DNA from 3 places in the Chryseobacterium piperi genome. Region 2 is predicted to be linked to each of the others. Evidence: riboswitches for the same ligand, from Rfam matches in the RefSeq annotation. Region 2 holds a riboswitch; each other region holds the start of a gene.
The links. A riboswitch is a leader RNA that binds a small molecule or an ion and turns the genes downstream of it on or off. The one in region 2 is predicted to bind S-adenosylmethionine.

Region 1 (8,014 bases), 840 kb from region 2:
GTTGACAAGGATATCATAAGATCTTTTTGAAATTTCTATTCTTCGATCTAATGTATCCGCTTGTCCCAACTCATCAAAAGCCATCACAATAACGGCAGCACCATATCTCTTAATCGCTTTGGCTTGTTTTATAAATTCTTCTTCCCCACCTTTTAAACTGATGGAATTTACAACACACTTTCCTTGTGCAACCTGAAGTCCGGCTTCAAGAATTTCCCATTTGGAAGAGTCTACCATAATTGGAATTCTTGCAATATCGGGCTCAGAAGCGATCAGGTTAAGAAATTTAATCATGGAAGCCTTTCCATCGATTAACCCATCATCAAAATTAACATCAAGAATCTGTGCACCACCTTCAACCTGATGACGTGCAATATCCAATGCTTCAGAGAATTTCTCCTCTTTAATTAATCTTAAAAATTTTTTAGACCCCGCAACATTAGTTCTTTCACCAACGTTGATGAAATTACTCTCCGGTGTTATGATAAGAGGCTCAAGGCCTGACAATCTTAAATATTTCATCAATTTTTTATTCTTCTAAAATGTAATATGCATTATTTGCATTCTGCCTCAGCAAGTCCACATGCTTGCCCAAGGCTGTAAAAATTGGAAATCTTTTATATGCTAACCCATGTTCTTTCGCAAACTCTTCTATTTCCTCCGTAATCTCATTATAGTACATATAACTGTAATTGGGGAATAGATGATGCGCTACATGAAAATTGAAATTTCCCAGTACATTTCTGATCAGCCAATTGTTATTGGACAAATCATTGGTGACTTCCAATTGGTGTCTGATCCAACTGAATGGAAGCCCATTTTCCTTATCTAATTTAGGGAAGGCATTATCCGGAAGCGGATGTAATGGTAATAAAACAAATAATGCAAAAATACTTGCAGTGATTATCTGCAAAAACCACGCTCCCAACGCCAGGCCTATCGATACTTTAAAAAACAGAACAGGAACGACAATCTGGTAAAAGAAATAAAACAGTTTATAAGCCACCATTTTCACTTTTTCAACTACCGGAATGGCACCCTGGGTTTTTAAAATCACCCTATTATTATCAAAAAAATCCCTGAAATCTCTGATAAACATCCAATTAAATAAGTATAACGGATATACCAAAAAGAAAAACAAATGCTGGTATTTTTGAATCCCTTTTGCTTTAATCCATGGAATAATCAGCAACAATCCACTCTGTTCAATATCCGTATCCCATCCGTCTACATTAGGGTATGCGTGATGGCTTGCAATATGTCTTTTTTTCCAGATATAAGAATTAGCTCCCACAAAATCAAAAATTTGCAGAACCATCCCATTTAGTTTTTTATTTTTGAATATGTTATTATGTGCCGCTTCGTGAATTAAATTCAGATAAATCAAAACTAAAGTGATTCCCATTAGAATGAAACTTAAAATGTAAATCCATGATTTTTCAGAATTAATTAAGGCAAAAGCGTAAAGCCCAATGTAAACAAGGGGCAATAAAACAGCTTTAATCTGAACATAAATATCTCTGTTCTCAGAAATATTTTCAACTCGTTGGTTCACCTTTTTTCTCAATTCGTTAAAAAGCTTTGTATCTTCTGTACTCTTTAAATAACTAGGCTTTTCCATATGATCAATTTTAGTTTAACTTAAAATTAACAATACCGGCCCATTTTTTTATAACTGATTCAATAAAAAAAATCTATTAAATCATACAAATTCTCTCAATTTTCTTGGCTCATACTTGTCTACCAGATCAGCGATGGCATTGATATGATCAGGGGTTGTTCCGCAACATCCACCAATAATATTGATCAATCCTTTTTCTACATATTCCCTTATTTGTTCCGCCATAAATTCAGGAGTTTCATCGTATTTACCAAACGCATTCGGTAATCCTGCATTCGGATAAGCTGAAACATAAAAATTCGAATTATGAGCAAGCGTTTCCAAATACGGCGTCAATTGATTAGCTCCTAAAGCGCAATTGAAACCTACGCTCAATAAGTTCAGGTGTGAAACTGAAATTAAAAAAGCTTCTGCGGTTTGTCCGCTTAACGTTCTTCCTGAGGCATCCGTAATCGTTCCTGACACCATTATTGGTATTTTAATTCCTCTCTCATCCTGAATTTCATCAATCGCAAATAAAGCAGCTTTTGCGTTCAAGGTATCGAAGATAGTTTCCACCAGCAAAATATCTGAACCTCCATCTAAAAGAGCCTCCGATTGTTGCTTATAAGCAATTCTTAACTCATCAAAAGTAATCGCACGGTATCCCGGATCATTAACATCCGGACTCAGGCTGGCTGTTCTGTTCGTAGGACCAATAGATCCTGCTACAAACCTTGGTTTATCAGGATTTTTTGCTGTGAATTCATCACATGCTTTTCTCGCAATTCTTGCAGATTCATAGTTCAGCTCATAGACCAAATCCTCCATATGGTAATCTGCCATAGCTATTGTCGTCCCGGAAAATGTATTCGTTTCAATAATATCCGCCCCTGCTTCAAGGTATTTTTTATGAACTTCTTCAATAGCCTGTGGCTGGGTCAGGGAAAGTAAATCATTATTTCCTTTTACCAAATGAGGATAATCTTTGAAACGTTCACCACGGTAATCCTCTTCTTCAAACTTATATCGCTGAAGCATTGTTCCCATTGCTCCGTCAAGAACTAAAATTCTTTTCTGAAGTGCTTTATGTAATTGTTCTAAACTTTTCATTTTATAGGTTTTGGCTAAAGCCCTTATAATTATTTTTGATAAAATGGGCTAAAGCCCATTCCAATTGAATCAATCCAAAGCCTGCTTCAGATCGGCAATGACATCTTCGACGTTTTCCAACCCTACGGAACAACGAACAAGACCTGCAGTAATTCCCACTTCATTTCTTTCGTCATCAGTCAGTTTTGAATGCGTTGTAGAAGCCGGATGGGTCACAATAGTTCTGGTATCTCCAAGGTTTGCAGAAAGAGAACACATTTTTATTTTATCTAAAAAATTTCTGCCTCCTTCTATTCCTCCTTTTATTTCAAAGGCTACAATATTCCCTCCTAGTTTCATTTGTTTTTTAGCTACCTCATAGCTTGGATGAGAAGGTAAAAAAGGATATTTGACTAAGTCTACATTAGGATGGCTTTCCAAAAATTCAGCAACCTTTAGAGCATTTTCACAGTGCTTTTCTACTCGTATCGCCAAAGTCTCCAGACTTTTTGATAGTACCCACGCATTAAAAGGAGACATTGCCGGTCCGGTATTTCTGGCAAAAAGATAAATTTCTCTGATCAGATCTTCTCTTCCTACTGCCACACCTCCTAAAACTCTTCCCTGACCATCAATTAACTTTGTTGCGGAATGCACCACAACATCCGCTCCATATTTAATAGGCTGCTGAAGATAAGGTGTTGCAAAGCAATTATCTACAATAAAGATAAGATTATGTTTTTTAGCAATATTCCCAAAAAATTCCAGATCTAAAATTTCGATCGCAGGATTTGTCGGAGTTTCCAGATATAGAATTTTGGTATTAGGCTGAATGAGTTTTTCTACGTTTTCAGCATCTTCAGCTTTAAAATAAGTAGTCTCAATATTCCATTTAGGAAAATACTTCGTAAATAAAGTATGGGTAGATCCAAAAACCGACTGACAGCTCACAATATGATCTCCTGCATTTAATAAGGTTGCAAACGTAGAGTAAATCGCTGCCATTCCGGTTGCAAAAGCATATCCTGCTTCTGCTCCTTCCATTTTTACAATCTTATCCGTGAATTCCGTAACATTTGGGTTAGAGAACCTGCTGTACAAATTCTTAGGCTTCTCTTCCGCAAAGCTAGCTCTCATATCTTCAGCATCCTGAAAAATAAAGCTGGATGTCAGATACAAGGGAGTTGAATGCTCATCAAACTGGGTTCTCTCAGTCTGGGTTCTTATAGCATAGGTTTCAAAATTTTCCATATAGTTTTAATTCGTTAATCTAACAATCTATCAGTTTAACAATGTACCAATTGCTAGACTGTTACATTGTTAAACTGTTACATTATTAATATTATTTAGTTTCACTTACTCTTAAAATATCACCGAAAACTCCTCTAGCTGTCACCTGCGCTCCGGCTCCGGCTCCCATGATAACAATTGGATTTTCACCATAGCTTTCCGTATAGATCTCAAAAATTGAATCTGATCCTTTCAATTGTCCCAATGCAGAGCTGGCAGGAACAGAGACTAGTTTTACATCAAGCTGCCCTTTTTCTTCCTGTAAATCACCATGTAAATCACCTACATAACGTAATACATGATCCGGTTCCTGATTATCCTTTATCTTCTGGTATTCTGCATCAAGCTCTTCCAATCTTGAAATAAATTCATTTTTATCTACTGCCAAAAGGTCTTCCGGAATAAGATTTTGGATATTAATATCACTGAACTCATTGATAAGATCCAGTTCTCTTGCCAGAATCAAGAGTTTTCTTGCCACATCATTTCCAGAAAGATCTTCACGTGGATCCGGTTCCGTAAAACCTTTTTCCATAGCCTCGCCGATGATGGTTGAAAACTGATCATTTCTCACAGAAAAATTATTAAAAATATAGCTCAAAGAACCGGAGAACACTCCTTTTATTCTTGTAATATTCTCTCCTGAAAGGTGTAATAATTTGATGGTATCAATCAAAGGCAATCCTGCTCCAACGTTAGTTTCATACAGGTAACGTCTGTTGTTTTTATTCAACGTATATCTTAGTTTACGGTATTCTTCAATCGGGAGAGTATTGAAAATTTTATTGGAAGACACCAGATCGAATCCGTTTTCAGCCAAGGCATGATAGTTTTTAACAAAATCTTTACTTGCTGTATTATCCACTACAATTAGATTTTCCAACTGGTTTTCTTTTGAAAAACTAATCAGCTCTTCTACATTGGATGGATGCTCTGCTACAGAGACCTCATCATTCCAATTGTTATCAAAACCTTTTTTATTAAATGCAATCTTTCTCGAGTTAGCCACTGCTACCACTTTAAGATCAATTTTCTTACGTCGCTTAATTTCTTCTGAAGATTCTAACACCTGGTCAATTAATGTTTTTCCAACATTTCCGTGCCCAATAATGGCTAAATGAACTGTTTTAGGTTTCTTAGAAATTTCAGATTCAATGATATTTTTAGTTTTTTCATCCTGAGATGAAGTCACCACAATATTGACCCGCTTTTCACTCGCTATCTGGTTAAGCAGCAAAGGAAAAACATTATTTCTCGCCAGCTCAGTAAGTACTTTATTAAGATCTTCAGCGACAAATCCTAAAACAGAAACATTGTTAATACTGTAAATCTGGGATACTTTCCCTGACTTTCTTTCTGCTTCAAATTCATCGATCAGACAATTCACTGCTTTTTCAGAATCATTTTCGTGGACAAGAATCGAAAGTCCGTTTTCGATTGCTTGCTGGGAAATTACCCCAACACTGATTCTCGCCAAAGTAAGTGCTTTAAAAATTCTTCCGTCAATACCGATTTCTCCTAAGAAATCTTCTCCTTCAAATTTGATGATTGATCTGTTTTTTAAAAATTTTATTTCGTTAGCATTTTTCATCTGTTCATTCTTTATTGTTTAGTTTTTTATAAAATGGGATTTCATTTAAGTTCCATTTCATAAAATGTTTTTAATGATGTTATTTAATTGTTTATATTCCATTAGAAAGGCATCGTGCCCATGAATTGATTTGATCTCGTGATAGAAGATATCTTCTTTGCTCTCCCGTAATTTTTCAAAACACATTCGTATTTCAGAAGCCGGGAAGAATAAATCTGTATCAACGGAGATCAAGTGCATTCGTGCTTTAATTTTTCCCAGTTCTTTTTCTTCTCCGCTAATGTTCATCAGCAAATGATTCATTAACTTATAAGACTCTAAACTAAATCTTTCATTAAGGGCTTTACCATGATAGGTTAACCAATCTTCCGATTCAAGCTTTTGTTTTTCCGAATTATATTTATTTTGAAATCTGTCGTTTAAGGACTGAGGTGTTCTATAGCATAACATGGCATGTATCCTTGCTTTTTGTAAAGGTTCATCATTTCCGTTGAGCAAAAATTTCTGAATAAGACATTGTGCATGCAGCCAGTCATGGGTTTTAAAATCACAGGCAATAGGAATGAACACCTCGGCGAGTGAAGGCTTTTTAATCAGCATCTCCCATCCTATTCCTCCTCCAAGAGAGCCTCCGATAATCGCATGTAAGCGTTCAATATGAAGGCTTTCAAGTCCTTTTAAAAATATATTGGCAATATCTGAGGGAGTAAAATCCTCATATTCATCAATTAAAAAGTCATCATATCCGTTTCCGGGGATATTGAAACATAAAACAGTAAAGGCATTAATATCAATCACCCCATTTTCGCCAACCAATTGTTGCCACCAGCCATTTTCTCCTGAAACATTAGAGTTTCCGGTTAAGGCATGATTAATTAAAATAATGGGGCTCGTAAACAGGTCTTTCCCAAAGATCTGATAGCTCAATGGGATATGATATTCCTTTCCGGAATTCGTTTGATAAAAAAGTTTAATATGTTTTAGTTCTGTTTTCAATTCTATTATATATTTTATAACACAATTGAAAATGCCATGAGAAATGGCTGAAGAACTTCAGTAAGTTATCTGTCCAAAATAAATTATTTGGTAGAACGTAGCACCTTCTTCGCTTGCACAAAGGGTTGCTAAGGTTTCATAGGGTCTAATCCCTCAACCTTTCTTGATAACATTTTCAATATTTGAATGATCGAATGGTGCAAAGATAGCTATTTTAATTTTAACTTTTTAATAAAAAAATAATTTAATGTCAAATTTCCCGTAAACAAAAGAGTTACAATGATATGTTAAGAATTATTCAGATAGAAAAAATTGGAATTATTTTTCAAAAAAATTACCTTCGTATAGAAACGTATAGAAAAATGATGAATTATGAATGTTGAAAAACAAAGATTACAAGATAAAGACTGGAAAAACTGGGGCCCATATGTAAGCAACAGGCAGTGGGGAAACGTTCGTGAAGATTATAGTCCCGATGGTAATGCCTGGGGCTCAACGACGCATAATAAAGCGGAAAGCTATGCTTACCGTTGGGCAGAGGAAGGGATTGCCGGAATCTCCGATCAAAAGCAGCTTTTTTGTTTTGCTCTATCTTTCTGGAACAAGAAAGATAAAATGGTAAAAGAGCGATTTTTCGGATTAAGCAACCATCAGGGAAACCATGGTGAAGATATCAAAGAAATCTTTTACTATTTAGATAATACGCCTACCCATAGTTATATGAAAATGGTGTATAAATATCCTATCAATGAATTTCCTTACGATCACTTGTTGGAAGAAAATGGAAGACGGAGTAAGAAAGAAGATGAATATGAGATTATTGACACCGGCATTTTTGACAATAACGAGTATTTCGATATTTTCATTGAGTATTGTAAGGCTGATTACAATGATATTTTAGTGAGGGTTACCGTATGTAATAGAAGCCAGCACGAAGCACCTATCGTCGTTATTCCAACAGCATGGTTCAGAAATAACTGGAAATGGGGCTACAATAACTACAAAGGACAATTAAGCGCTTCAGGAGAAGATTCTATTGATGTTATTCATGATAGTATTCCTATCAAGAAGTTCTACGCCAGAAATGCAAATGCAAAAAGTGCTTTTTGTGAAAATGAAACCAATACTCCCAAATTATACGATGCTCCTTATATTGAAAATACCTACTTCAAAGATGGTATCAATAATCATGTCATATATAACAGCAACACCGTTAACCCGGAAAAGAGGGGATCAAAGGCTTCTTTTATCATTGATGAAGTGATTGGAGCAGGACAGTGTAAAACTTTTGATTTTAGACTGTCTCCCCATGAAACAAACGAACCTTTTGATCAATTTGATGAAATTTTCAATACGAGAATTGCCGAGGCTAATGAATTTTACAACGAAGTACAACAGGACGTAACCCAGGAAGATGAAAGAAATGTTCAAAGACAGGCTTTTGC
Region 2 (8,014 bases):
CAGATTAAGACCTGCTGAAGGAATTATAGAACCTAATTTTATTATGGAAGATAAAGATCTCTTACAACTAATCTGTGCTTATAGGATCTGGAATGAAGATCTGGAAATTTCAATCTCTACAAGAGAAAATGAGAATTTCAGAAATCATATTGTTTCATTGGGAGCTACAACGATGAGTGCAGGTTCAAAAACGAATCCTGGCGGATATGCGGTAGATCAGCAATCCCTTGAACAATTTGAAACCAGTGATGAAAGAAGTATGCTGACTATCAAGAATATGATTAAAGGAGCAGGATACGATCCTGTGATGAAAGATTGGGATTCTGTTTACAGTGGTTTTTAATTTTTATATCAACAACAAAGGCTTAAATATAAACACTTTAGTATTACTTAAGCAAGTTTAAAATAATGCTGCATAATAAGCTCACATAAGATGAAAATCAAAGATTTTCAAAGAACTAAAGTGTACTTTTCAGTATAGCTTTTTTAACTTAAAAAGTCTTAAGTGTTTAGAAGCTCTTGTGGTTTAAAAATACCACATGATTTTTAAAACGATAAGACGTTAAACAGCACCGTAATCTTAATGATCGGTTTTTATAATACTAACATGAAAAAAGAAGATGTTTTTTCTCGATACAGCCGGCAAATATTCATTGATGAAATTGGTGTTGCGGGGCAAAGGAAAATAATGAAGGCAAAAATCCTTGTTGTAGGTGCCGGAGGATTGGGAAGTCCGGTTATTCAGTATTTGTCTGCTGCAGGAATAGGGACATTAGGAGTAGCCGATTTTGATATTGTAGAATTGCATAATCTGAACCGGCAGGTTATTCATAATGAAAAAAGTGTTGGAGAGTCTAAAGTCAAAAGTGCGCTGCGGTTTATTAAAAGTTTGAATCATCACATTCATTGTAATCCCATTGAAGAAAAGATAGATGATGCAAATGTTGAAGAAATAATCGCTGAATATGATCTTGTTGTAGATGGATCTGACAATTTTAAGAGTAGGTATTTAATTAACGATGCCTGTGTGAAATTAGGAAAACCTTTGGTATATGGAAGTATTCTGGGTTTTTCCGGTCAGGTTGCCGTATTCAATTACGAAGGGAGTAAAAATCTAAGAGACCTGTTTCCTGAACCACCGGTTGAAGAAAATCTTCCAGATTGTGATAGTCTTGGCGTCCTAGGATCATTACCGGGTATTGTGGGAAGTATGATGGCTCATTTGACCTTAAAAACAGTCAGCGATTTACCATTGAATCTCAACCAACTGACGCTGATTGATACATGGAATTGGCGATTTCAAACTATTGATTTCTAGTTATATTGTTTTAAATAAGTGAGGCAGTAAGAATAATCTTACCGCCTCATTTTTAGTTTTTTCCTTAATCTTATATGATCAGTTACATCACTCAGAGATTTAACCTAGCGAAATCGAAATGATAAACTTCCATTTAAACTAGTTTGCAATTGGGCAATTTTACGAATCCGCGGTTTTGCGATTTTACCTTTCAGCCCTTCCGCCAAACTGCTCTCCATTTACTTATCCTGCTGCATTACCCCTCCGCTATCTTCTTTTTTAGTATTGTTTAAGATATTGGGATCTTCCTTAGCTAATTTGTTTTTTGTTGGAATTTTATAATTTATTGAAATTCCAAAGTTTCTGGTATCGTACTTACTTCTAAGGTATACTGATTCTCCGTTCGGAGGATTAGAACGTACTTGCATTACCTGACCATTGAAAATATCATTGGCAAAAACAGAAACTGTAAGGCGGTTATCCAGGAACTTTTTGGTTAAAGTGATGTCTACCGTATTGCTGAATGGCTTTTCTGCTGTAAAGTAGAAGTATCCTGCTCTTGGAGTCAGATAGCTATAGTTGGCGGTTAACTTTATCTGTTTAGGTAAAATTAACTGGGTCATCACATTAAAGATCCAGAATCCTCTGTTGTTTAAATTATCAATCTCGTGTTTTTGATATCCTGCGTAGATGTACATAAAGTTAATCTTGTCAGGATTGAAATTAAATTTCATAATTTCACTCATAGGCTTGCTGAAAATCATAAAAGGAACCGGAAGACCTACACTAAAATTATGAATCCTCATGTTGGAGATATTCACCTGCTCATTGAATAAATTTTTACCTTCCTTTCTAATGATTTGTGCCACCTGATTTTTTGCTGAGCTCACACTATATCCGATAAATGCATAATCGAAAGCCGAAAGCTTTATTTCGTAATTATCAAATATGGTTGGTTGCAGGTTTGGGTTACCATTGACCTGAGTATTAGGACCCTGGAATGTTGTATTGTTTGGGTTAAGAACAGAGATACTCGGCAGACTGATCTTCTTATTATAGTTAGCAGAAAGGGATACCTGGTTCATTAAGCTATATTGTACACTAGCGTTAGGGAACAATTTGAATTTATTAAAAGGAAGTAGGTCTTTCTGAACTACAGATCCGGTACTGTCAATGACTCTTGTTATTCCGGAGATATCATAATTTTCGGCACGGACTCCTAAAGTGAAATCAAATTTTTTCAGCTTTGCCTGGAACTCAAGATAAGTAGATGCTGTTTGTCTCTGATAATCAAGATTAGTCAAACCTCTGCTTTGAGTATCGAAGTTTTGTTTTTCATACAATCCACCTAAACTTACTTTCCCTCCATCCAGAATTTTAATCGGTTGGGAATAGTCTACTTTAAAGTTGGCTATTCTCATATCAGACTCATTGTTGAGTAAGATACCATCAGAAAATCGTGGAAAGCTATAATCGGGATTAATGTAGTTGATGTCTCTATAAATATTATTCTGATCAAACTTACTGGTTGATTTAGTGTATCCAAACTGAAAATCCAGTTTTTGAGATTTATCACTAAAGCGTTTTTGATAGGTTACGACAGCTTCTTGCCTTAAATTGTTTGTATAAGCTGCATCAAAGGCATGAAAGTATCCTTCTCTTATACTGTCCTTGACAGGAATGAAAGGCAAATCGGCAAAACCATTGCTCTCTGTGTAATTGCTGTTTTTATTGTGGTAAATATCATAATTGACTAATAATCTGTCGTGTCCAAGATCAAATGTTAATCCTGACTTTGCAAAATACCCACGACCTATTCGGTCTGTGTTACTTAGTAATAAATCATTTTGATTGGTATTCAACATACTTTCACGATAGTTCTGACCGATATTAAGCTGCCATCCAAAATATTTATTTCTGGCATTTAAATTTAAAGAGTTGCTGGTTCTGCTTCTGAATTTACCATAATTGGTAAATGAATAGTTTCCGGAATAGGTGGCTGTTAAGTACTTATTAGCATTTTTATTTGTAATAATGTTCATAATGGCACCTCCCGAGGTTGCAGGAAATTCGGCTCCGGGTTGTGTAATCACTTCAATTCTATCCACAGAATTGGCAGGCATTCCCTCTAAGAAAGAATTCAATTCATTGGAGGTAATATTTAGTGGACGTCCGTTAAGGTATACATCAAGTATTTTTCCCTGATACATCATTCCTGCAATATCCGTAGAAACAAGGCCGGGAAGTTTTTTAATTCCTTCCAGTACGTTTCCGTTATTAAGCTGAGGTTGTTCAGAGAAATCAAAAATAGTACGGTCGGCTTTCTGCTCAACTGCTTTTTTAGTTTTGGTGATAACGACACCTTCAATCTCTTTTTCCTTAACCTGGCTTTTAGCCTTTTCCTGGGCGTATGTATTAACTATAAAACCGGAAAGGAATAAAGTAAGTATAATTTTCTTCATAATGCTTTTTACTACTCTCAAGTTAGACGCATAAAACAAAGATTTGTTACATTGACTTTACAAAATCGGGAATAAATTTTCTTAAAATCTATTTTATCATTGAATTTTTAACAGACATTTGAAAGACTGTTTTAAAACTTATGCATAATCGCTCTAACCTCATAACGGTGGTGTTTTATCTGCATAGTATAAGAAGGATGCTCTTGGGGATTTTTGCATAAAACTTAACTTTTTTACAAAATATTTTTTTATTTGTAAAATATTTATATCTTTGCCCAATAATTATCAAGAATCTCATAGATGGGATAGCAACCTGCAAAAACAAGCAAGGTGCTGAAATAGATAAGCCGATTCTCTTTCGGAAAAAATGTTTTAATCTATTCTTCCCATCTTAAATTTTTGTTTTAAATTAAAAATCAATGTTTAAGAACAAGGGAAACTACACCGCAATGAATTTGACTTTTTGTCTCTCGGATACTGGAGCTAAGCTTCGTTATTCTGATGATTACTCATGCCATAACGTGATGTGTATGTGTTGTTGTTTTTAACTTTCATTAGTTTCTATCAGATAGTATAAACCAAACCTTTTTTACTTTTCCGGTATAGCCTTGCAATTCAAGGTTACGGAATTCTATTGCTTAAAATTTTAAGCGAAGAATCATTAAATACAAAAATTAAAAATAAAACACATGCATAATTTCAAACATAGAAGTATTATCACTTCAGCCACCCTTATTTCTACCTTTTACTTTGCACAGTCGGATTCTTTAAAATCAAAAAAGATAGATGAGGTTGTGCTGCTTGGTTCAAGAGGAAGCGGAAGATCACTAACGGATACACCCGTACCGGTAGACGTTATCAACATTTCAAAAATATTAAAACAAAGTCCTGTTAATAATATAAGCCAGGCACTGAACTATATTGTTCCTTCTTTTTCCTCCACATCCCATACGGTTAATGACGGGACTGATTTCGTAGACCCGGCACAATTACGAGGATTAGGACCAGATCAGGTTTTGGTTCTTCTTAATGGGAAAAGAAGATATCAGTCATCATTAATAAACGTGACCCTAACTCCGGGAAGAGGATCTGTAGGGACCGACCTTAATGCTATTCCTGCATTTGCACTTGATAAGATAGAGGTTTTAAGAGATGGTGCTTCTGCACAATATGGATCTGATGCTATTGCGGGTGTTGTGAACTTAGGACTCAAAAAGAGATTAGGCCTTTCCGGCCAGGTATTTTTAGGCGGATATGCTTCGCCGGTTACGAATAACTTTTCGGGAGGAGTAGATGGGGAAACTATTTCCTTAGACCTTAACTATGGTTTTAAAGTAGGTAAACAAGGTTTCTTTAATATTACAACTTCTACTCAATATCGGGATCCTTACTCAAGAGCAGGTGTGAGGGGAGGAGATATTTATAACGCTTATAATGCAATTAATTATAGAGCAGCTCAGAATGGAATAGATATAGACGGATTATATAAGAATATTGGAAATACCGCGAACAGTCAGCAGATTATTAATACGATCAAGCAATACGCAACTCAGGTCGATTACTTCTCATCTCAGCTACAAAACGATATCTCAAATGCCAATAGCATTTCAACGTTGCAAGGATTGCTGGGAGGAGATGTTACGAATCAGGAGCTTGCTTACAGAGGGCTTGAGCGAAAAGATTTCAGTATACGAGCTGGACAATCGAAGCTGCAATCAGCACAGGTGTATTACAATTCAGAAGTACCTATTAATGATGATTGGAAAATTTACTCTTTTGGTGGTTATAGCTATAGGCTGGGGAATGCGGGAGGCTTTTTCCGTCTGCCGAATACGGAAAGGAATGTCAATTTTCTTTCACCTAATGGGTATCTACCCCAGATAGAGGCTACTATTAATGATAATTCTTATGCAGCAGGGATTAAAGGAAAATGGAATGACTGGAATATAGACCTGAGCAATACTTTTGGTAAAAATACATTTGACTTCGGTGTAGTGAATACCTTTAACGCTTCATTAGTTAATAACTCACCAAGATCTTTTAAAGCGGGTGGACTGGAGTTTTTACAAAATACAGTCAACCTGGATTTTTCAAAAAAGTATGATGTATTACATGGGTTAAACATTGCTTTTGGTGGTGAATACCGTTATGAAAACTATAAAGTAAATGCGGGAAACCAAAACTCTTATGCATCTTATGATATTTTTGGAAATGTAGTTACTACAAGTACACCTGGCAATGAGTTGGTAACCGATTTTTTCGGAAGAACAAGACCTGCCGGTTCGCAGGTATTCCCAGGGTTCAGTCCTGAAAATGCAGTTTCTGGAAACAGGAACAGTGTTGCAGGTTATGTGGATGTAGAGCTGGAACCAACTGATTGGTGGCTAGTGGAAGGAGCCTTGCGTTATGAAAACTACTCAGATTTTGGGTCAACATTTAATTATAAGCTGGCAACGAATGTTAAGCTGGTCGATAATTTCAATTGGAGAGGTGCTATTTCTACAGGCTTTAGGGCACCTTCTTTGGCCCAAATCTATTATAGTTCAACTTCAACCTTAATTCAACAAGGAAATACGACTCAGGTTGGAACTTTTAGAAATAATTCTGAGGCAGCACAGGCTTTAGGAATTCCGAAACTAAAACAGGAGACTTCTCAGTCCTATAGTACAGGTATTACATGGAAAGTTCCGAAACTGAATTTAGTTGTTACAGCAGATGTCTACTATATTAAAATTAAGGATAGAGTAGTTCTAACCGATTTGTTTTTCAGACCTGAAGGTACTCCGGGAATAGATTTTCCTGAAGGATCTGATCAGGCTGTTCTGCAAAACGCTTTTGATCTTGCCAGAGCAAGTGCAGCTAATTTTTTTGCCAATGCAGTTAATTCTCAAACAAAAGGACTTGATATTACTGTTTCTCAGACTTCAAAAATTAGCTCTGGAATTAGTTTGGAGAATAATTTTGGTCTTAATCTCAATCAGACAAAAAGAATTGGAGAGATTAATGCTTCTCCCAAATTAATAAGCCAGATTGATAGCTATTTTTCAGAACCGAACAGAGTCTACTTTGAAGAGGCGGTACCTCGTGTGAAGGCTACGCTTTCCAATGCCTTGTGAGTATCAGATTTTAATGTTTTACTGAGAAACTCTTTCTTTGGAAAAGTGACTGATGCAGATGTGCTAGATGCTAACTTTGACGGTGTTACAGGAAAGCAGGAGCATTTTGTTTTAAATAGCCGTTTTGTAACTGATCTTTCTGTTGGGTATGATTTCAATAAGAATGTTGCACTGACAATAGGAAGTAATAATATTTTCAATGTAATGCCTTCTAAAAATCCTTTAATCAATTCTTTGACAGCAGATAATCAATTTGTTTATTCCAGACAGGTTTCTCAGTATGGAATTGGTGGAAGGTTTTTATTTGCAAGAGTGGAGTTTAAGTTTTAGAAGTATAGCTTAATAAAAGAAAAAGCCTCGCGTTAGCGAGGCTTTTATATATAACTAATAATCTTAGTTTTCTTGTTTTTTAATCAGGTTAAGTGCAGAACCTGCTTTGAACCAGTCAATTTGTTGATCATTATATGTATGGTTGGCCATAATGATATCTTTTGTTCCATCAGTATGTACAAACTCCAGTGTAAGCTGTTTTCCCGGAGCAAACTGATCTAAGTCTAAGAAGTTAACAGTGTCATCTTCCTGGATTTTATCATAATCTGCTTCATTAGCAAACGTTATCCCTAACATCCCTTGTTTTTTAAGGTTAGTTTCGTGGATTCTTGCAAATGATTTTACCAATACTGCTTTTACACCAAGGTGTCTTGGTTCCATTGCTGCATGCTCTCTTGATGAACCTTCACCGTAATTCTGGTCTCCAACCACAATAGTAGGAATACCTGCAGCTTTATAAGCTCTTTGTACAGCAGGAACTTCACCGAATTCACCTGTCAATTGGTTTTTAACATGATTGGTTTCCATGTTATAGGCATTTACTGCTCCAATCAGCATGTTGTTTGAAATATTATCAAGGTGACCTCTGTATTTCAACCATGGTCCAGCCATAGAGATGTGGTCAGTTGTACATTTTCCGAAAGCTTTAATTAAAACTTTAGCCCCTTCAATGTTTTTACCATCCCAAGCCGGGAATTCTTCTAATAACTGAAGTCTGTCTGAAGTAGGACTTACATTAACGACTACTGAAGAACCGTCCTCAGAAGGAGCCTGATAACCATTGTCATCTACAGCAAACCCTTTCTCAG
Region 3 (8,014 bases), 680 kb from region 2:
AAAAGCTGGCCAGATTTAAATAACAAAAAGCCCGTAAAGCTTTTGCCTGACCTTTAACCTGATCTTTTTTCGATTGGCTTCCCTCTACTCTATCAATACGGCTGATGACATTATTCATATTATTTATTGTGGAATACAACATACTCCAGATAAACTGTGAGCGTCCACCTGTATTATTAACCAGATCAGTAAATGCATAGGCTGAAGCAAAACCATATTTATTGGTTAAGACTGCGACATCACTTCCCATTGCATCACTTGTTCTAAGTACGGTAGAATAACCAATATTAGCATAGTTAGTTCCATCATCATTGAATTTCGCCCAAGCTCCGTTGATCACCGTTTCTGTACTTTCTGCAGTTTTGAACACTTCATCTTCATTGGCCTGATTTGTAGGAGCAGTATCCAAATCATTGGTACACCCTGTAAAAGATAATGCCGCAATCATGACAAGGGATATATATTTTAATTTTTTCATTGTTTAAATTTTAAATGATTAAAGAGTTGCCTGAAGACCAAAAGTTATCGTTCTCATCGCAGGATACCTGTAGTAAGTTGTTCCATCTATACTTTGTTCAGGATCCATTCCTTTGTGTCCATAGAACGTAAGGAGGTTTTCTGCCTGTAAGTAAATTCTAAATTTCTTTAAACCTAATTTTCCAAAATAATCGGAAGGCAACGTATACCCAATACTTACATTCTTTACTCTCGCATACGTTCCCGAATACAAAAATCTTGAAGACACTGAGGTCCAGTTATTTGTTTTCGTACTTAAAGCCGGGACGTCGGTATTTGGATTTTCAGGAGTCCATCTATTGAGCATCTCAGCACTCCATGATGCTCCTGCATTATTTCCGTTAGACATCAGCATCGTATAGTCTGTATCAAGGATTTTTCCTCCAATACTAAACGTGACCAATCCTGAAAAATCAAAATTTTTATAGTTGATACTCGTAGTAACTCCACCGGAAACTTTAGGTAAAGAAGAGCCTTGCAATGTTTTTGTTGCTTTAGCATATTCCGAAGTGGTACCTTCTACTGTATTTCCACTGGCATCCTGGTAAATATACTTCCACAAAGGAGCTCCATTACTCGGATCTACTCCCATCCATTCAGGAATGAAAAAGTCATATACCGAACCTCCGACCTGCAGTAATTTACTTCCGGTAACGATCGACCCTTTAGGAAGCTTGGTAATTCTGTTTTTTAAAGTACTTAAGTTAACATCTACATCCCAGTGAAAATTATCTGTTCTGACCGGAGTTGTAAATAATGAGAATTCAAATCCTGTATTTTTAAGCTCTCCGATATTGGCAGAATAACCACTGAAACCTAAAGATGGAGCTAATGGCATCTCAAATAAAAGGTCCTGACTTGTGCGCTGAAAATACTCTATATTTCCTTTGATCCGGTTGTTAAGGATCGCGAATTCCAGTCCTACATTCAAATTAAGATTAGTCTCCCATTTCAGATCCTCTGTAGGCAGTCTGTTAGCAACAGTTCCACCTTCTCCAAGGTTATTATAAAAGGCATATAAGCTTTGGTAAGCATAATAGATATTTTGATTTCCTTTCATTATTTTATCATTTCCTTGCCCACCATAACTTGCCCGAAGGGTAAGCTGATTAAAGAAATTTAAATCTTTGATAAAGGCTTCGTTAGATGCTTTCCAGGATCCTCCTACGGACCAAAAAGTTCCCCATCTGTTTTGAGGTGAGAACCTTGAAGAACCATCAGCTCTTACTGATCCGGAAATAAAATAAGTATTTTTAAAATCATACTCCGCTTTTCCTAAGAAACTCAGCAATCCTACCCTGTCACTATTTCCACTAAATCCGCCTAATAAAGCAGCTGCATCCGGTTCATAATAATAAGGAAGCGAAAATTGGCTCCTATTTCCCGATATGGTCTGATATTCATAATGATAAAATTCTTGCCCGCCCAAAATATTAAAATGATGTTGGTTGAACTTTTTGTCATAAGTCAGGATATTACTGGTAGTGTATGAAAGCATTCTTGAATTTGTTTTTGTCACTGAACCACCAATCTCACTTCCTTGCCCTAGTAAAGGATTAGAATAATAGTGCCCATTATAATTTACCAAATCGACAGAGAAGCTGGATTTGAATTTTAATTCAGGCAAGAAAGTAAAATCCAAATATCCTTTTCCGGAAAAGTTATCTTCCCTGTTTTCATTTTTATCTAATGGTAAAGTTGCAGCGGCATTCTGATTCTGTAAAGCACTTGTTGGCCTGTATTTTCCAAAATCATAAATTGTATTTCCATTAGCATCAAGTCTGTAACTTCCATCTGCATTTCGCTCATAATAAGGATAAAAAGAAGGAATTACTCTTGCTGCATTAATGATATTATCCTGTCTTGAATCAGAAGAAGGTGGGGCTTCCTGAAGACTATTGGTATAACTTAAGTTAGCTCCTATCGTCAACCACTTTTTGACCTCATTGTTGATCTTTAGTCTTGTACTGTATTTCTTAAAGCCTGAACCGATAGCAATTCCTTTATCATCAAGATATCCCAGTGAGAAAAAGTAATTCCCTTTTTCATTTCCACCACTGAAATCAAGATCTACCTGATTTCTTGAAGCCACTCTCTGCAGAATATCCCTCCAGTCATCATTCCATAAAGCTCTTGCCCCTGGTATTAGTTTGCCATCTGTTCCTACAGGCTTTGCATAATTAAGTCCATAGGGGTTAATTCCTAAAATATTCACCAGATTATCTGTAGCCATTTGAGCGGCCTGTTGCGAGGAAACCTGACCTGATCTATATCCATTTCTCATGGCTTCCCAATATAATTGAAAATACTGATCAGTATTCACCTGCTCATAATCTTTTACCGCTCTGCTGGAAAAACCCTGGCTGATATTAAAATTAATTCTTGATTCCCCTTTTTTTCCTGATTTCGTAGTTACCATGATAATCCCATTGGCACCTCTGGATCCATATAAAGAGCTTGCTGTAGCATCTTTCAGCACACTGATCGATTCAATATCATTGGGACTGATGGAATTAATATTTCCGTCAAAAGGAATTCCATCTACCACAAATAAAGGGCTGCTTGAAGCACTTACCGATCCGATCCCTCTGATACGAATTGTTGCCGTAGCTCCCGGTTGTCCGGATGCGCTCACTGCTTGTAAACCTGCAACCTGACCTTCCAATGCTTTCGTAATATTAGTAACAGGTCTATTGTTAATTTTTTCACTAGAGATTGTTGCTACAGATCCAGTATAACTTGTCCTTTTAGCTTTACCGTATGCTACAACCACAACCTCATCAATATCCTTTTCACGAAGTGTATCTTTTTTTGATTGGATTTCCTGCCCATGAACCGTCACTAATCCTAATAAGAATACAGCGCCAGTAGGAATCCAAATTTTGGCATTAAATAGTTTTTTATTAGCCATAATCAATTTTGTTTATCAAATATTAAAAAATAACCCTTTGCAGAAAAGTCAGCAAAGGGCATCAAGAAATTTGATTAACCAAATGCTTATTTTTCCTTAAAAGGCTGAATGTAACACCTTACTTTACGCAGGTTGTCAAGACTTCACAGGGTCAGTTCCCTCCATCTTTCTTTATAAGCCGATCGAAATATGGTTGCAAATCTAAAAACAAATAGTCTATAAAACAAGTAGACTATTTGTTTTTTTATTTTAAATTCTCAAAATTTAACTTAATTTTTACATAAAAAACCGATAAATAGGCTTTTATGAAAATTACTAAATCATTAAACATGACAAATATCATTATCAATTATTCAAAACTACTATCCAATTATGAACAAAAAAAATGACGCTTAAAAGCGTCATTTTCAACTATTTTGATTCCTACCTATTCCAATTTTATTTGTAAACAAAAATTTTCTGTAGAAATGATGGTATTTAAATTTATAACATCCCAAACGGCCTATCTTACATATTCGATCGCAATACTAAATAGGTTACAAAAGAATTTCGCGTTAGGACTTTCTGTACAGCTACTTCCTTCGCTATAAAATTTATCTGTGGATTCATAATTGTAAAATAAATTTACATCAGTATAAACTAGTACATTACCATCTAAAGTTCCCGCAGCTCCACCTGCACTGTCTTTCATAAATAATTTGGCAGTAGCTGGATATTGTGTTAGTCTACCCATATAACGGTTGGTTTGTAGCTTCGTATTTTCTGGTAAATTCCCAAATATCCCACTGTTTGGCCCCTGAGAGCCCGTGGTAAAAAATGATCCCGGCCTTTGAGAATTAATATACTGTGTAGTATAACCTATATTCAACTTATTGATTGGGCTAAGATTTTGATGCTCTGCATCAATAACAAAGAACTTCTTCTTTTCCTGAATTTTCTGCTTCAAAACAGCGATAGACTGATCAGAAAAATAACTGGTATATACGTAACCAATCCAAATAATATCAGCATTATCTATTGCCGTTGCTAATTCAGAAGGAGTCGCAGTTCGGATATTAACTGTTTCAAAAATAAAATTAGACATTACCACACTTCCATTCGGTCCGAAATTGCTAGGGTTAGTTAATTTAGAGCGGGCAACAGATGAATACGTCCCATTGGAGTCTGTTGATAAAGTTCCATTCCATGCATCAGGAATTACTGAAAGGATCTTAATTACCCTTCCAGACGGTTGATTTGTTACTGTAACATTAAAAGTACAACTTTCATTTCCTCCTGGATTAATAATAGAGTAAGTATAAGTTCCTGTTTGTGCTGGAGTCCCTTCTGCTGAAAGAATGACATATTGCTCTCCTGTATTCTCAAAATTCCCTTCTCCATTAAAACTCATTCCATTAATGGTAGCTGTATTAATTTTATATTTACCTGGGCTGCTCACTGTAACTTTAATTCTTACAGATCCTGCAGCAGGGGAACCGGCATAAAAATTTCCATTAACAACAGGTTCACAGTCGATGGCATATACCGCAGCATTTCCCTGGCACATATTAATCCATTCCATGCTATTCCAAAACTCAAGACAGTGAACTGTTTTATTGTAGATCACCATACCCTCGGAACTTTCATCCGGAGCACCCGAAGTAATAAGAGCATCTCTCTGAGAAGTTGTTAAACGCGGTGGAAGGAAGCCTTTGTCATTAGAAAAAACTTCTAGCGCTGATTTAGAATGCGGGCTAGGAGTATTAATCCCTACTTGTCCATATATTAATAAAAATGGAGCTAGAAAAGATACTAGCCTTAGTAAGTTTTGTTTAATCATCATGTATTGTGTTTTAAAATTATTTACTATGAATATTTGTGTTAGTTAATGGTGAATTTAATGAGCTATATAATTATTTCAACTTTTATATTCTCTTAAACTATTTTATATTTTTAAATAAGGTTTTGTAAGCATTACTATAATATTTAGAATAGAAATGTCTTCTTCCATTTCGCTACAGTATTTCTACTTATCTTAAATTGATTAGATATTTCGGTATTACTATAACCATTTTTCTGCTGAAGCTCTAAAATTCTTGTGATCGTAAGCTTATCATAAGATCTATGTCTTTGATTAAACCGCTCTGTTTCCATATCTTTTAAACCAAAAATAATTTGGTTCAGTTCAAGCACATCCAGTACTGCTAATCTTTTTTTCTGTAAGATCGTTCTACAATTTTCAAATTTATCCGGGTACTTCATCTGAATCATATCCATATAAATTTGTTTATAATCAGGACCTTGTTCTTTCATAAACTCTTAATTATTATTTGAACTTACTAGTATTTAAAAAATTTTGGCTCAATACCAAAATTTAATTAAGATTTCCATTATACCTACTAATCCATTTATAGAGTGTTGTCCTCGGAATTCTATATTCTTCTATTATCTGAAGTTTTGTTTTTTGCCCTGTGTTTATAAGTTCCAAAATAAAATCGATTAGCTCTTTTGTATATATGTTTTTTCGGAATTGTGGCAAAACAAACTTTTGCTTACTATCCACAGTATTAAATTGAGCATTACCCAGAGGAGCAAAAATAATCAGATGCTGGGTATAAATTCTAAAAAAATCATACTCTAAAAGCTTGCTATACTTAAGAAGAAGCTCGGTAGGGAGCTCCTTTTGTCCCAATACTTTATATACCTCATCTTCGCTAGTATTAAGAAATTTACAGATACGAACAATAGAAATATCTATTTCTTCAATTCTTTTCTTAATACATTCTCCTATGTGGATATCTTTAAAATCAAAATTCATTCTTAAAACCTTAACATAAGTTAGATAGATCTTCAATCAAAAAATTTGCTTTATTTTCTATCAAAAACAACAACGCCCCTCATTTGTCTTTCAAAATCAATCCGGACATAGATACCAAATACAATAGCAGATTAAAAAATATTCTTTTTTAAACAAAATATTAATCATCATTTGTGTTCTTTACTCTAATAATAACATCGTATGAATATTTAGTTATATTAGAAATATCTTGCATTCTTAATTTCCTCATACAAAACATTCAAGATCAACTAAACACACAACAATAACTCCACAAAAAAGATTTGGCATTTTTTAACCTGCCATACATTTTTTTTATATAATTTAGCCAACGAAAATAAACTATTGATGGAAGATGTTTTACTTAGTTTTCACTTTTTTTGAAGTTCTGTTGCAAAGTTATTATTTATAAGTGCAGAAAAAATTAAATTGTAAATGAGAATCCATAAAATGACTTACAATCAGTATACAACTGTAAAACAGATAATTAAATAAGTGAATTACCAAAAATCAATTATTTAACCTGTCTAAAACAATTTAAACAGCTGCATTGAATGCAAAAAAAAGAACAAATAAAAAAATTAAAGCTAGAGTTGATGGATAGATATGTTGCTATCATGACTTTCATATTAGCTGCTTATGTTATCATCTTTACATTTTTGACTCCAGACAAAATAATGTCATGGTATATAGCACTCGGTTTAATTCTTTTAGGTGGTCCTTATTTATTTACGCGAAAAAGATTTTCACCTGATTTCCTTGTACACTTCTTTCTAATTTCTGTTCCTATATATAGCTTTTATATTATACTAGCCTTTTGGGAAAACTCTGTAGCATGTTTTTCTATATTGCTACCCATTCCATTAGGTGCTTATATATTCTTTTCTAAAAAAGAAGTCTTATTATACACATTGTATGTTGTATTGACCATCATTACCATTAGCATAGTAGCCAACAATTTCAATTTCAATTTTCCTAAGCATACACAAGAAGAGATTAAATTTAATGATACGCTTCTCTTTATTTCAAATATTTCAATTGTCTTTTTATTGATTTATTATAAAGATAAAATTAAAAGACCGGAAGCATTAGACCACCCTACCCCACCAGATTCCCTTGTATTGTCCAAAAATGAAAATGTAAGTAAGGTGGTCATCAAAACAACACCTGATCCTATAGATGCTGAGGCCTTTGAAAAGTTATTTGAAAAAATAGAAACGATAATGAGCCAGGACATGCTTTTTAAAGATCCTAAGTTTAATCTTTCAAGACTAAGTGTAGTTTTAGAGGTTAACAGTTCTTATATTTCCAAAGCTATCCGCTATAAAGGGTATCCAAACTTCAATACCTTTCTTAATAATTATAGGATTAATTATGTGAAAAAATTATTCACAGAAATTGATTTCCAAAAAGCTACCTTAATGTACATTTATACTGAATCCGGCTTTTCAAATCAATCAACATTTAACAGAGTCTTTAAACAAATCGAAGGAATAACCCCGTCAGAATATATTCAACAGAATCTATAATTCATAACAATTTATATGAATTATATGCAGGTCTGTAAAAGACGGATTTCTGTCTGTTTATCAATTGAACAATTTTGAAATCCTAACACTATTCGATATATTGACCGATAAACAAGCACTGAATGAAAGAGGTGCTATTAAAATATTTACTTCTTAAATAGCCTCCCCTTCTTCTTCATTGCCGGATATTCCAAAAATTGTGTTTTTTTAGGCCTCAATTCAGAATTTACTAGAATCTGTTTT

Region 1: another riboswitch for S-adenosylmethionine. It lies ahead of CJF12_RS20505 (alpha/beta fold hydrolase); the one in region 2 lies ahead of CJF12_RS15480 (TonB-dependent receptor plug domain-containing protein).
Region 3: another riboswitch for S-adenosylmethionine. It lies ahead of CJF12_RS12475 (SusC/RagA family TonB-linked outer membrane protein); the one in region 2 lies ahead of CJF12_RS15480 (TonB-dependent receptor plug domain-containing protein).

The regions. Positions count from the first base shown of each region.
Region 1 covers NZ_CP023049.2:2,695,598-2,703,611, forward strand. The annotation lists gene metH (methionine synthase) at 1-522, opposite strand, end outside; gene CJF12_RS11750 (fatty acid desaturase family protein) at 530-1,621, opposite strand; gene CJF12_RS11755 (homocysteine S-methyltransferase family protein) at 1,703-2,713, opposite strand; gene CJF12_RS11760 (O-succinylhomoserine sulfhydrylase) at 2,783-3,943, opposite strand; gene CJF12_RS20500 (ACT domain-containing protein) at 4,035-5,573, opposite strand; gene CJF12_RS20505 (alpha/beta fold hydrolase) at 5,631-6,569, opposite strand; SAM riboswitch class I at 6,632-6,742, opposite strand; gene CJF12_RS11770 (MGH1-like glycoside hydrolase domain-containing protein) at 6,942-8,014, shown strand, end outside.
Region 2 covers NZ_CP023049.2:3,531,451-3,539,464, forward strand. The annotation lists gene thiH (2-iminoacetate synthase ThiH) at 1-343, shown strand, start outside; gene CJF12_RS15470 (HesA/MoeB/ThiF family protein) at 608-1,318, shown strand; gene CJF12_RS15475 (outer membrane beta-barrel family protein) at 1,537-3,759, opposite strand; SAM-I-IV-variant riboswitch at 4,037-4,137, shown strand; gene CJF12_RS15480 (TonB-dependent receptor plug domain-containing protein) at 4,449-6,875, shown strand; gene CJF12_RS20270 (TonB-dependent receptor) at 6,921-7,205, shown strand; gene CJF12_RS15485 (aconitate hydratase) at 7,269-8,014, opposite strand, start outside.
Region 3 covers NZ_CP023049.2:2,852,915-2,860,928, forward strand. The annotation lists gene CJF12_RS12470 (RagB/SusD family nutrient uptake outer membrane protein) at 1-478, opposite strand, end outside; gene CJF12_RS12475 (SusC/RagA family TonB-linked outer membrane protein) at 497-3,427, opposite strand; SAM riboswitch class I at 3,511-3,607, opposite strand; gene CJF12_RS12480 (hypothetical protein) at 3,930-5,249, opposite strand; gene CJF12_RS12485 (transposase) at 5,393-5,719, opposite strand; gene CJF12_RS12490 (transposase) at 5,781-6,260, opposite strand; gene CJF12_RS12495 (helix-turn-helix domain-containing protein) at 6,797-7,771, shown strand.